3 regions of the Inediibacterium massiliense genome follow, and region 1 is predicted to be linked to each of the others. Evidence: a T-box and tRNA genes for the amino acid it is inferred to sense, from the RefSeq annotation. Region 1 holds a T-box; the other regions hold tRNA genes.

Region 1 (4,283 bases):
GTTAGCTATGGTGATTTCAAATAAAACTATGACTAAAAAAGAATCAGTAGAATAGAAGAAAGTAGGTGTTTTGATGAATATAAATGAAAAAATATTAGAGGAAATTATTAAAAAAGTGATTCAAGAACAAATGAAAAACAATGAAGAAACATTTCAAAAATATGTAGATGATAGTGGTGTTATATCTATAAAAGCAGATACGGTTGAGTGTAAAAGATTTGATACTGGAAAAGAAGAAGATCAAGTATATCTTACAGATGTATTGAGTCTACAAGAAAGTCCTAGATTAGGATGCGGGATGATGGAAATGAAAGAAACTACTTTTGATTGGACTCTTCAATATGACGAAGTAGATTATATTATTGAAGGAAGTTTAGAAATTATCATAGATGGAAGAAAAGTGGTAGGAAATAAAGGAGATATTTTATTTATACCTAAGGGATCTAGTATTCAATTTAGTGCTCCCAATCACGCAAGATTTATGTATGTAACTTATCCTGCAAATTGGGAAGAGATAGCAAAATCAAAATAAAATCAAAAGAAAACTGTATGTATGATACAGTTTTCTGATTCTAAACTTGTAGACAAAGTCATAAAAAATGTCACTAAATTTTCAAATTTGGAAAATATATAAAAACGATTGAAAATAGCATTACAAACTCGCTATGCTCAAACAGTGTAATGCTAAGCATTTTCTCACTTATTCTATATTTTCACAAATTCTCAATAACTGTTCCTAATTTTTATGACTTTGCTAAAATATAGTTTGTCAATAGTCTGAGAAAACTGTATGTACGATACAGTTTTCTTTTATAGCTTATAAAATAGGAGGAAAACATCATGGGAATATTTCAAACAAAGACTAAAATTTATTATGGAAATGATCCTTTAAGATACTTTGATGAAATGCAACAAAAAAAAGTGTTAATTGTTACAGATCCATTTATGATAAAATTTAAGTTGGTTCAAAAAGTAACGGATATATTAGAAGAAAGAAATATAGATTATACAATTTTTAATGAAGTAGAACCAAATCCATCTGTAGAAACTGTAACAAAGGGTCTTTATAAAATGATTGAGGCAAGACCTGAAGCTATTATCTCTATAGGAGGAGGATCAGCTATAGATGTAGCAAAAGCTATGATTTATTTTCATTTAAAGGTACAAGAAAATTTAGTGGATGATAAAAATATGCAAAAGCCACTATTTATAGCTATTCCTACTACCAGTGGAACAGGTTCTGAGGTAACAGCTTTTTCTGTAGTGACAGATACAAAAGAGCATACGAAAATAGCTCTTGTAGATGATATGATGATTCCAGATATAGCCATATTAGATTCTCAGTTTACAAAAAGTGTTCCTCCTTCTGTTACAGCAGATACAGGAATGGATGTACTGACTCATGCCTTAGAAGCATATGTAGCAAAAAATGCTTCAGACTTTACACAAATATATGCAATAAAAGCTATACAAACTGTATTTAAATATCTTTTGAGGGCTTATTCAAATGGAGAAAATTTAAAAGCAAGAGAGAAAATGCATTTTGCTTCTTGTATGGCAGGGATTGCATTTACCAATGCTGGATTAGGAATCAATCATAGTCTTGCTCATGCTTTTGGAGGAGCTTTTTCATTATCTCATGGAAAAGCAAATGCTATTTTATTACCTTATGTGATTGCTTATCATGCAGCTTGTGATGAGGAGTGTGCACAAAAGTATACAGAAATATCAAGAGCTTTAGATTTACCTTCTGAAAATACAAAAGAAGGAGTAATAAGTTTAATTGAAATGATTAAAATATTTAATGAAAGAATGATGATTCCTATAAAAATTAATGAATTGGGAATAAAATATGAAGTATTCAAGGAAAAACAAATGCAAATAATAGAATATGCTATGGAAGATATATGTACTACTACAAATCCTAAAATACCTACGAAAGAAGATTTGATAAATATTTTAGAGAGAGCGTATAAAGGAGATATTATTCTATAAAAAAATTGAATAAAATTTTAAAAAAGGATATAATAACGTATATATAAATATACAAAAAGCATTGAAAAAGAGTAGTAAGTATAAAAACGGTTATAGCGATTTGGGGATGGTGAGAGCCCAAAACTATTTTTTATACTGAATGGACTTTTGAGTGTAAATCTGAAATGAGTAGGATTTAACGGATGCTTCCACGTTAAGGAAGAAAGAGGACACGAGTCAATTAGAGTGGTACCGCGGGATAAAATCTCGTCTCTATTTTAGAGACGGGATTTTTTGTATATTGAAAGAGGAGGAAATCATATGGATAAAAAAGTTATATTTAGTGGGGCACAACCTTCAGGAAAATTAACTCTTGGAAATTATTTAGGAGCTTTAAAAAATTGGGAAGGACTTCAAGACGATTATGATTGTTATTATTGTATTGTAGATTTACATGCTATTACAGTTCCTCAAGAGCCTAAGGAGTTAAGAAAAAATTCACTAGAGGCATTGGCACAATATTTAGCATGTGGACTAGATCCACAAAAGAGTACTATATTTATTCAATCCCATGTAAGTGCTCATATAGAGCTGGCGTGGGTACTTAATTCTATTTCTTATATGGGTGAGTTAGGAAGAATGACTCAATTTAAAGAAAAATCTCAAAAAAGTGAAGCCAATTTAAATGCAGCTTTATTTACTTATCCAGTGTTGATGGCTTCAGATATTTTACTTTATCAAACAGATTTAGTTCCAGTAGGAGAAGATCAAAAACAACATTTAGAATTGGCTCGAAATTTAGCCCAAAGATTTAATAATAAATATAGTGATACATTTAAAGTTCCAGAACCTTATATCCCTAAAGTTGGAGCAAGAATTATGAGCCTTCAAGAACCTGATAAGAAAATGTCTAAATCTGATAAAAATGAAAATGGCTATATTTTATTAATAGATGAATCTGATGCGATTTTAAGAAAAGTAAAAAGATCAGTAACAGATTCATTAGGAATTGTAAAGTATTCAGATGAACAACTAGGAATAAAAAACCTTTTAAATATATATGCTAAAATGTCAGGAAAAACAATAGAAGAAATAGAAAAGATGTATGAAGGAAAAGGATATGGTGACTTTAAAAATGATACAGCAGAAGTAATCATAGAGGGACTTAGACCAATCCGAGAAAAATACCAAGATCTTTTAAAAAATAAAGATTATCTTGAAGAAATATATGTACAAGGTGCACAAAAAGCACAAAAAGCTTCACTAAAAACATTAAGAAAAGTTTATAAAAAAGTAGGATTTATTCCCGGGAAATAATTATAAAGATATAATAAGGTAAAGGAGGATAATTATGAAAATTTCTATTATCTTTCATAGTGTGTGTGGGAATACTTATTTAATGGCAAAAGCTTTTTATAATAGCTTAAAACAAATAGGAAAAGATGTATATCTGTATAGAGTATATGATGAAGATTTAGAAAAGCTATCTCATCAATTTCCAGTAGCTTCTGAATACTATAAAGAAATTGTAAATACTCCTATTGCTACACCAGAAACTTTATTAGAAAGTGATCATGTAATTTTAGGAAGTCCTACCTATTTTGGAAATGTATCAGCAGAAATGAAAGCTTATATGGATAGTATGTCTATTTATTGGGTAGAAGCAAAGCTTTCAGGAAAAAGATTAACAGCATTTGCATCAGCAAGTACTCCTTTTGGAGGAGGAGAAGCTTGTCTACAGGCGATCAATACCTTTGGACAACATATGGGTATGATTTCTATTTCTGTACCTTCTAATTTAATACCTACAATTAGTATGTCTGCTTATGGAATCATACACTATTCAGGACCTATGGGAGATCAAAGGCCAAATAAAGATACATTAAAAGTAATAGATGAATATGTGAAAAAGTTTTTTTAAAAAGATAAGCTCCAAAAGGAGCCTATCTTTTTTTTATCATATTTAAAAAGTATTGATGCATTCTAAAGTCATCTGTAAGCTCTGGATGAAATGAAGTGACCAAAATATTATTTTGTTTGGCTGCTACAATTTTTTCATCTACTTTTCCTAATATTTCTACGTCTCTTCCTACTTCATCAATATAAGGAGCTCTTATAAAAACCATAGGGAAAGGTTTTTCGATTCCTTTTATTTTTTCATGGATACAAAAGCTCCCGAGTTGTCTTCCATATCCATTTCTAATTACAGTAATATCTATAAGAGGCATGTGGATTCTATCATCATTTAAAATTTTTTTTGCTAGAAGAATCATTCCTGCACAAGTTCCCCATACAGGAAGACCTTCTTT
Region 2 (4,283 bases), on a different contig from region 1:
GATAATTCTTCATCTATATTTTCTTCCTTTTCTTTTACACATATATAATAAATATTCATCTTTTGTATTTTTTCAATATGTTCTTCTGTAAGAATTGTATCTCTCGTCAAAAAAATCAAATCATATTTTCCTATAATATCTTGAGCTAGCATCATTCCTGGCTTTATGTCATGTATATCTATAAATTTCATCCGATTCCCCTCTTTCAGAAAATATATAAAAATACATTTGTTAATTTCTACATATTTCCTCATTTTCCTTCAACAGTTTATGATTTTATTACTTTTCTCCCACAATTTTTACAATAATGTTCATCTTCTTCAAACGCAATTCCACAGTAGCTACAATATTCCAGTCCCATTAATGCATTTAACTTTCTTTTTATATTGTTTCTTTCTCTTTCTATTTGTTGAATTTGTCGGCATTTTACTTGAATATCTGTAATCGGCATATCATTTTTTTTACTAAAAAAATATTCATAAATGATATCACCAATAGAAACCTTTATGGCTTGTATTTGTTTGTCTATATTTTTTAGTTCTAACTTTAATTCTGCTATTTCAATTACCTCATCTGTCTTTTGAGATAAAATTTTTGTTCCCGATGTAACTTTATCTGCTAATTTATCTAAAAAATCCATTTGATCACCTCACTCCTATTATTAATATATGTCTTTTCTATGTAAAAAGCTTATTTGCCTTTTAAAAGTAATATCATTTATAATATAGAAATATAAGCTATTTTAAATTACATGATTTTATTCAAAAGGAGATGTATCTATTGGAAATTTTAGAATATAAAATACAAGAGTCCATTCATTTGCCTAAAAACTTTTTATTGTCATATGAAGATATTAATTTTGCTTTATTCGATATTGAAACTACAGGACTTAGTTCTCTTCATAATCAAGTCATACTTATTGGACTTTTGTATATACAAAATGGTCAAATCACTATGAAACAATTTTTTTGTGAAAATAGAAAAGAAGAAATAGAGATTTTACAAGCTTTTGAAAAAGAAATAAAAAAGTTTCAGCTATTCATTAGCTATAATGGCGACACTTTTGATATTCCATTTTTAAATAAAAGATTTCAATTTCATAAAATAACTTATTGTATACAGAAACATAAAAGTTTAGATTTATTAAAATGGGTAAAAAAAACAAAGGATTTATTTCAGTTTAATAATTGTAAACTAAAATCATTAGAAGAGCATTTAGGAATTTATAGAAATGATAAAATATCTGGAAAAGAAAGTGTTTCTCTTTATGAAGAATATGAAAAAAATCAAGCTGAACAGTTAAAAAAATTAATTCTTTTACATAATTATGATGATTTATATTATTTTTCAAAGGCTTTATGTATTTTAGATCAAGCCCCTATAGATTATACATTAGAATGTTTTCCTCATATTTTTCATATATCTGACAAAAACATAGGATATATTTTTCATCCATCTATAAAAAATGGATATTTCCAATTGGATGGATTTTATTCAGATATAAAAATAAAAAAAGACTACATTATCTATGACAATGCTTTTCATTTAGAATATACGAAAAAATCATCTTCTTTTATTTTAAAAATTCCTCTGTACAAAGGAATACTCTCTACAGGAGCCAAATGTCTATATATAGATACATTGGATTTTCCTTTTTCCTATTCTGTAGACAATACACCATCAGTTATTTCTTCTAATATTGTCATATTTAAGGAAGGTTCTATTATGAAGTTTACAGAAATTCATAGATTCATTATAGATCTACTTAGATATATTTTTACGGTTCACGAATAAGCAAAGTTATGAAAAATTCGCATATTCCTCTCGGAATTGCTCATGTCGCCAACGAAATTCTTTCATTTCATTCAGAATTTCCGTTTAGAATAAAAAACCGTCACTTGATTTTCAATATAGAAAAAACACATCTATCATATAGATGTGTTTTTTTGGTGCCCAGAGGCGGAATCGAACCACCGACACGGGGATTTTCAGTCCCCTGCTCTACCGACTGAGCTATCTGGGCAAGAATGGTGGGCCTTCAGGGATTCGAACCCCGGACCTGCCGGTTATGAGCCGGACGCTCTAACCAACTGAGCTAAAGGCCCCTATATGGTGGGCTTGGGAGGACTCGAACCTCCGACCTCACGCTTATCAGGCGTGCGCTCTAACCACCTGAGCTACAAGCCCATATGGTCGGGGTGGCAGGATTTGAACCCGCGGCCCTCTGGTCCCAAACCAGATGCGCTACCAAACTGCGCTACACCCCGATATATGGCAGGGGCAGAAGGACTTGAACCCTCGGCACGTGGTTTTGGAGACCACTGCTCTACCAACTGAGCTATACCCCTAAATAAAAATGGTGGGCCTTCAGGGATTCGAACCCCGGACCTGCCGGTTATGAGCCGGACGCTCTAACCAACTGAGCTAAAGGCCCCTACATGGCGGAGAAGGCGGGATTCGAACCCGCGCACCAGTTGCCCGGCCTAACGGTTTAGCAAACCGTCCTCTTCAGCCTCTTGAGTACTTCTCCATGCTGGCGGAGAGGGTGGGATTCGAACCCACGGTCCCTTTCGGAATCACTGGTTTTCAAGACCAGCTCCTTAAACCACTCGGACACCTCTCCAGGATTTGGTGACCCATCCGCGGCTCGAACGCGGGACACCTTGATTAAAAGTCAAGTGCTCTACCTACTGAGCTAATGGGTCATATGGCTGGGGTAGCAGGACTCGAACCTACGGATGCCAGAGTCAAAGTCTGGTGCCTTACCGACTTGGCTATACCCCATTATATGGCGGGTCCACAGGGATTCGAACCCCGGACACACGGCTTAGAAGGCCGTTGCTCTATCCAACTGAGCTATGAACCCATATTTGGAGCGGATGATGGGAATCGAACCCACGCTACCAGCTTGGAAGGCTGGAGTTCTACCATTGAACTACATCCGCATTTGGAGCGGAAGACGAGATTCGAACTCGCGACCCTCGCCTTGGCAAGGCGATGCTCTACCACTGAGCCACTTCCGCATATTGGTGGAGGAAGGTGGATTCGAACCACCGAAAGCTCAGCTAACGGATTTACAGTCCGCCCCCTTTGGCCACTCGGGAATTCCTCCATTTTGGAGCTGGCGAAGGGAATCGAACCCCCAACCTGCTGATTACAAGTCAGCTGCTCTACCGTTGAGCCACACCAGCTAATATAAAAATGGCGACCCGGAAGGGGCTCGAACCCTCGACCTCCAGCGTGACAGGCTGGCATTCTAACCAACTGAACTACCGGGCCAAAATAAATGGTGGGCGCAATAGGGCTCGAACCTATGACCCCCTGCTTGTAAGGCAGGTGCTCTCCCAGCTGAGCTATGCGCCCTAAAATGGTGACCCATCCGAGAATCGAACTCGGGTTACCGCCGTGAAAGGGCGGTGTCTTGACCGCTTGACCAATGGGCCTTAATAATGGTAGCGGCGAGTGGACTTGAACCACCGACCTTCCGGGTATGAACCGGACGCTCTAGCCAACTAAGCTACGCCGCCATTAATGGTTGCGGAGGCAGGATTTGAACCTACGACCTTCGGGTTATGAGCCCGACGAGCTGCCAGCTGCTCCACTCCGCGATATTTGGTGCCGGGGACCGGAATCGAACCGGTACGATCTGTAAGGACCGCAGGATTTTAAGTCCTGTGCGTCTGCCAGTTCCGCCACCCCGGCATTTTTGGCTCCAAGGGTGGGGCTCGAACCCACAGCCTACCGGTTAACAGCCGGTTGCTCCACCATTGAGCTACCTTGGAACATAAACTAGCGACGACCTACTCTCCCAGGGCGCTACCGCCCAAGTACCATCAGCGCTGAAGAGCTTAACTTCTGTGTTCGATATGGGAACAGGTGTAGCCTCCTCGCTATTGTCACTAGATTTATTTTAAAGACAAGATATATATTAACACATTTTTTCCTTTTTGTCAACAAACTTTTTAATAATAACAAAATTTATTTTATCATTTTCTAGTTTTGTCAACATATATACCTTGAAAATTAAACAATGCAAAATCTGGTCAAGTCCTCGACCGATTAGTACCTATCAGCTAAAGACATTGCTGCCCTTACACCCTAGGCCTATCAACCAGATGGTCTATCTGGGGTCTTACCTTAAAAAGTGGGAAATCTCATCTTGAGGGAGGCTTCGCGCTTAGATGCCTTCAGCGCTTATCCCGTCCATACATAGCTACTCAGCCGTGCCGCTGGCGCGACAACTGATACACCAGAGGTATGTCCATCCCGGTCCTCTCGTACTA
Region 3 (4,283 bases), on a different contig from region 1:
CTTTTTAAGGTAAGACCCCAGATAGACCATCTGGTTGATAGGCCTAGGGTGTAAGGGCAGCAATGTCTTTAGCTGATAGGTACTAATCGGTCGAGGACTTGACCAGATTTTGCATTGTTTAATTTTGAAGGTACATTTGTATCTTATCCAGTGACAATAGCGAGGAGGCTACACCTGTTCCCATATCGAACACAGAAGTTAAGCTCCTCAGCGCTGATGGTACTTGGGCGGTAGCGCCCTGGGAGAGTAGGTCGTCGCTGGTTTGATGTGGCGGCGTAGCTTAGTTGGCTAGAGCGTCCGGTTCATACCCGGAAGGTCGGTGGTTCAAGTCCACTCGCCGCTACCATTATTAAGGCCCATTGGTCAAGCGGTCAAGACACCGCCCTTTCACGGCGGTAACCCGAGTTCGATTCTCGGATGGGTCACCAATTTTGGCTCGGTAGTTCAGTTGGTTAGAATGCCAGCCTGTCACGCTGGAGGTCGAGGGTTCGAGCCCCTTCCGAGTCGCCAATTTTATATTAGCTGGTGTGGCTCAACGGTAGAGCAGCTGACTTGTAATCAGCAGGTTGGGGGTTCGATTCCCTTCGCCAGCTCCATATATATGCGGATGTAGTTCAATGGTAGAACTCCAGCCTTCCAAGCTGGTAGCGTGGGTTCGATTCCCATCATCCGCTCCAATTTATGGGTTCATAGCTCAGTTGGATAGAGCAACGGCCTTCTAAGCCGTGTGTCCGGGGTTCGAATCCCTGTGGACCCGCCATATAATGGGGTATAGCCAAGTCGGTAAGGCACCAGACTTTGACTCTGGCATGCGTAGGTTCGAGTCCTGCTACCCCAGCCATGAATTTGACCCATTAGCTCAGTAGGTAGAGCACTTGACTTTTAATCAAGGTGTCCCGCGTTCGAGCCGCGGATGGGTCACCATTATGTTTTTCTTGATTCACATCGGAGGGGTATAGCTCAGTTGGTAGAGCAGTGGTCTCCAAAACCACGTGCCGAGGGTTCAAGTCCTTCTGCCCCTGCCAATGTTTTACATAAATATCGGGGTGTAGCGCAGTTTGGTAGCGCATCTGGTTTGGGACCAGAGGGCCGCGGGTTCAAATCCTGCCACCCCGACCATTTTGGGCTTGTAGCTCAGGTGGTTAGAGCGCACGCCTGATAAGCGTGAGGTCGGAGGTTCGAGTCCTCCCAAGCCCACCATTTTAAATATATATTTGCCCAGATAGCTCAGTCGGTAGAGCAGGGGACTGAAAATCCCCGTGTCGGTGGTTCGATTCCGCCTCTGGGCACCATGAAGAAATAGCAAGCATAATATATATGCTTGCTATTTCTTTGTATGTAAGGATATTTTATATGGTATGATAAATATGTGTATAGTATTATAGGAGGAAATTATGAGTACAAAAAAGGTATATAGTTTATTAATTGTAGCAGTGATTTTTTGGGGAACTTCTTTTGCTACAGCAAAGGTAGGAATGGGGGATTTAGCACCTGCTCATTTTTTATTTTTGAGAATTTTTTTTGCAGCAATTGCTTTTTTCTTTATTTTAAGGAGAATGGAACCAGAAAAAAGAAAATTACATAAAGAAGATTTTCCGTATATGATGTATTTAGGATTTATGGGATTTATAGGATATTTTATTGTACAATATACAGCGCTACATTTTACAAGTACAGTAAATGCTTCTTTAATTGTAGGAATTGCTCCTATTATAATTGCAGTTTATGGGACAATTTTTTTAAAGGAAGAATTAAATATTTATAGAATACTAGGTATGATGTTATGTTTTATAGGGATATTGGCAATCATTACAAAAGGTCAATTAGGAGGTCTTTTTAAAAGTAAAACTTTATTTGGAGATTTTTTAATGATTTTGGATGCAGGGATGATGGCTGCATTTTCTATTGGGTCAAAGAGCATACTAGAAAAGTATGATCCTTTTATTGCGATTGCTCATATTAATACGGCATCCCTTGTACTTTTAATTCCTATTATATTGATTCCTAATTCTTTATCGCCTGTTTCTTTTATTTATGTTATTTCAAAACTAAGTATAAAAAATATTTTAGGTGCACTATATTTAGCTATTACTTGTACAGTTATAGGGTATTATGGATGGTATATAGGAATTAAAGAAATTGGAGCTTCTAGAACGGCTGTTTTTAATTATATCAATCCATTAGTGACTTCTATTGTTTCTATGGTTATGTTTCAAGAAGATCTTAGTATATTTACTCTTTTAGGAGGAATAGGAATTATTATAGGAGTATCACTAAATAATATGAAAATATCTTTGGGAAAGAGGTCTGGAAGAGCATCATAAAATGGAATATAATAGAATAAGAATATATTAAGTAGGGGTGAGCAAATGAAACCAGAGGCTTTTTTAAGTTACTATATTTATAATGAAGAAGTATATAAAACAGAAGAAATCCATCCGTTTGAAGAAATTTCTTCGTCTATGATTTATGAGGTTATTCGAATTATTGATGGTATTCCTCTTTTTTTAGAAGAACATTTAGAAAGATTAAGAAAATCAGCAAATATTTTAAATCAAGAGGTACATAAGTCTGATGAAGAAATAGAAAAGGAAATTCTTCAATTGGTTTTAATGAATGATTGTAAAAATATAAATGTAAAACTTCTTTGTACCAATTTGGAAAAAGAAAAGCAAGATTTTTTCACTTATTTGATTCAAAGCTATTATCCAGAAAAAGAGGTGTATGAGAAAGGAATTCATACAGTTTTGTATCATTCAGAGAGAAAAAATCCTAATGCAAAGGTACTCAATACTTCGTTTAAAGAAAGGGTAAAAGAACTTTTAGAAAAAGAAAATGCTTTTGAAGCAATTCTTGTAAACGAAGATGGATCTATTACAGAAGGAAGTCGTTCTAATATGTTTTTTGTAAAAAATAGTAAGGTTTATACAGCTTTAGGGAAAAATGTTTTATTAGGAGTGACTAGAAATAAGATTATGGAGGTTTGCAAAAGTTTAGGAATAGAAGTAATAGAAAAGTCTATTAATGAAAGTGAAATCCCTACTTTGCAAGGAGCTTTTATGTCTGGAACTTCTGTGAATGTGTTACCTATTGAAAGTATAGGAGATGATCATATGAATTCAGTTCATGATCCTATTATTGAAAAAATAGGAAGTGGATACATAGAAGAAATGAACAAATATCTTCAAAGCAAAAGTGCCAAATAAATTCTTGGCACTTTATACATTTACAAAGACTTAAATAGGTGATATGATGTGAAAAAAGATTTTGTGATATTCAAGATGGCAAAGGAATAATATATGGATGTAAAATAAAGTATTGAGGTGAAGAAAATATGATAAGTAAAAAACGAGCCATAACAGGAGCAATCATATTAGTATTGATAACGGGAATTTTTACTTTTACTGTAAGCAATATTGTAGGATTGACAGTAGGAGATAAAGTAGTAATTTCAAAAAGAGATTATACATACTATAAAGACTTAAACAAAACTTATGGAAAAATGTTAGGACTTAAGGAATATATTAATGAAAATTATTATAAACCAGTCAATGAAGCAAACTTTGAGGATTGGCTTATTAGAGGATTGTTTGCTTCATTAGAAGATCCATATTCACAGTATATGGATAAAGCAGAGTTTGCTACATTTATGGAACACACAGAAGGAAACTATTATGGTGGAATTGGTGTCATTATGACTCCAGGAGAGGATGGACTCATTACTGTAGTAGAACCTTTTCAAGGCTCTCCTGGGGATCAAGCAGGTCTAAAGCCTGGAGATAAGATTATAGGAGTGGATGGAGAAGGTGTTATTGCAGAAAGATTAGATCAAGCTGTTACAAAAATAAAAGGAAAAGAAGGTACAAAGGTTACCTTGACTGTTCTTAAAAAAGGAAGTAAAGATCCGGTAGATGTTGTAATCACAAGAGAAAAAGTAAGATCTCAAACTGTATCTACAAAGATGTTAAAGGATCATATAGGTTATATTCGTATGAGCATGTTTGATGAACATACTTCAGAGGACTTCTTAAAAAGATTAAAAGAATTAGAAGATCAAAATATAAAAGGATTGGTTATTGATTTAAGAAATAATCCAGGAGGATTATTGGATGAATGTGTAAAAGTAGCAGATCGATTGTTAGGAGAACAAACCATTGTATATACAATGGATAGAGCTGGCAAGAAAGAATATAAAAAATCTAATAAAGATCATGTAAATTATCCTTTTGTATTATTGGTTAATAAAGGCAGTGCTAGTGCCTCTGAAATTTTATCTGGAGCTG

The links. The T-box of region 1 lies ahead of trpS (tryptophan--tRNA ligase). A T-box ahead of a tRNA ligase gene usually reads a tRNA of that ligase, here a tRNA-Trp.
Region 2: it encodes a tRNA-Trp, which carries the amino acid that the T-box ahead of trpS (tryptophan--tRNA ligase) is inferred to sense. The anticodon was not compared.
Region 3: it encodes a tRNA-Trp, which carries the amino acid that the T-box ahead of trpS (tryptophan--tRNA ligase) is inferred to sense. The anticodon was not compared.

The regions. Positions count from the first base shown of each region.
Region 1 covers NZ_LN876584.1:281,471-285,753, forward strand. Annotated here, with positions in the region: gene eutH (ethanolamine utilization protein EutH) at 1-55, shown strand, start outside; gene BN2409_RS02880 (cupin domain-containing protein) at 74-532, shown strand; gene BN2409_RS02885 (1-propanol dehydrogenase PduQ) at 841-1,995, shown strand; T-box leader at 2,048-2,252, shown strand; gene trpS (tryptophan--tRNA ligase) at 2,296-3,291, shown strand; gene BN2409_RS02895 (flavodoxin family protein) at 3,326-3,895, shown strand; gene pdxT (pyridoxal 5'-phosphate synthase glutaminase subunit PdxT) at 3,918-4,283, opposite strand, start outside.
Region 2 covers NZ_LN876587.1:1,632,915-1,637,197, forward strand. Annotated here, with positions in the region: gene BN2409_RS16475 (HD-GYP domain-containing protein) at 1-191, opposite strand, end outside; gene BN2409_RS16480 (hypothetical protein) at 269-640, opposite strand; gene BN2409_RS16485 (ribonuclease H-like domain-containing protein) at 781-1,794, shown strand; tRNA gene BN2409_RS16490 (tRNA-Phe) at 1,948-2,023, opposite strand; tRNA gene BN2409_RS16495 (tRNA-Ile) at 2,029-2,105, opposite strand; tRNA gene BN2409_RS16500 (tRNA-Ile) at 2,111-2,187, opposite strand; tRNA gene BN2409_RS16505 (tRNA-Pro) at 2,191-2,267, opposite strand; tRNA gene BN2409_RS16510 (tRNA-Trp) at 2,273-2,348, opposite strand; tRNA gene BN2409_RS16515 (tRNA-Ile) at 2,358-2,434, opposite strand; tRNA gene BN2409_RS16520 (tRNA-Ser) at 2,440-2,530, opposite strand; tRNA gene BN2409_RS16525 (tRNA-Ser) at 2,535-2,623, opposite strand; tRNA gene BN2409_RS16530 (tRNA-Lys) at 2,630-2,705, opposite strand; tRNA gene BN2409_RS16535 (tRNA-Gln) at 2,709-2,784, opposite strand; tRNA gene BN2409_RS16540 (tRNA-Arg) at 2,790-2,866, opposite strand; tRNA gene BN2409_RS16545 (tRNA-Gly) at 2,872-2,945, opposite strand; tRNA gene BN2409_RS16550 (tRNA-Gly) at 2,949-3,023, opposite strand; tRNA gene BN2409_RS16555 (tRNA-Tyr) at 3,028-3,112, opposite strand; tRNA gene BN2409_RS16560 (tRNA-Thr) at 3,117-3,191, opposite strand; tRNA gene BN2409_RS16565 (tRNA-Asp) at 3,203-3,279, opposite strand; tRNA gene BN2409_RS16570 (tRNA-Val) at 3,288-3,363, opposite strand; tRNA gene BN2409_RS16575 (tRNA-Glu) at 3,369-3,443, opposite strand; tRNA gene BN2409_RS16580 (tRNA-Met) at 3,451-3,527, opposite strand; tRNA gene BN2409_RS16585 (tRNA-Met) at 3,533-3,608, opposite strand; tRNA gene BN2409_RS16590 (tRNA-Leu) at 3,614-3,702, opposite strand; tRNA gene BN2409_RS16595 (tRNA-Asn) at 3,708-3,782, opposite strand; rRNA gene rrf (5S ribosomal RNA) at 3,788-3,904, opposite strand.
Region 3 covers NZ_LN876587.1:55-4,337, forward strand. Annotated here, with positions in the region: partial or broken rRNA gene BN2409_RS08525 (23S ribosomal RNA) at 1-106, shown strand, start outside; rRNA gene rrf (5S ribosomal RNA) at 147-263, shown strand; tRNA gene BN2409_RS08535 (tRNA-Met) at 270-346, shown strand; tRNA gene BN2409_RS08540 (tRNA-Glu) at 354-428, shown strand; tRNA gene BN2409_RS08545 (tRNA-Asp) at 434-510, shown strand; tRNA gene BN2409_RS08550 (tRNA-Thr) at 522-596, shown strand; tRNA gene BN2409_RS08555 (tRNA-Gly) at 604-677, shown strand; tRNA gene BN2409_RS08560 (tRNA-Arg) at 684-760, shown strand; tRNA gene BN2409_RS08565 (tRNA-Gln) at 766-841, shown strand; tRNA gene BN2409_RS08570 (tRNA-Lys) at 849-924, shown strand; tRNA gene BN2409_RS08575 (tRNA-Trp) at 950-1,025, shown strand; tRNA gene BN2409_RS08580 (tRNA-Pro) at 1,043-1,119, shown strand; tRNA gene BN2409_RS08585 (tRNA-Ile) at 1,124-1,200, shown strand; tRNA gene BN2409_RS08590 (tRNA-Phe) at 1,217-1,292, shown strand; gene BN2409_RS08595 (DMT family transporter) at 1,395-2,324, shown strand; gene BN2409_RS08600 (aminotransferase class IV) at 2,370-3,206, shown strand; gene BN2409_RS08605 (S41 family peptidase) at 3,335-4,283, shown strand, end outside.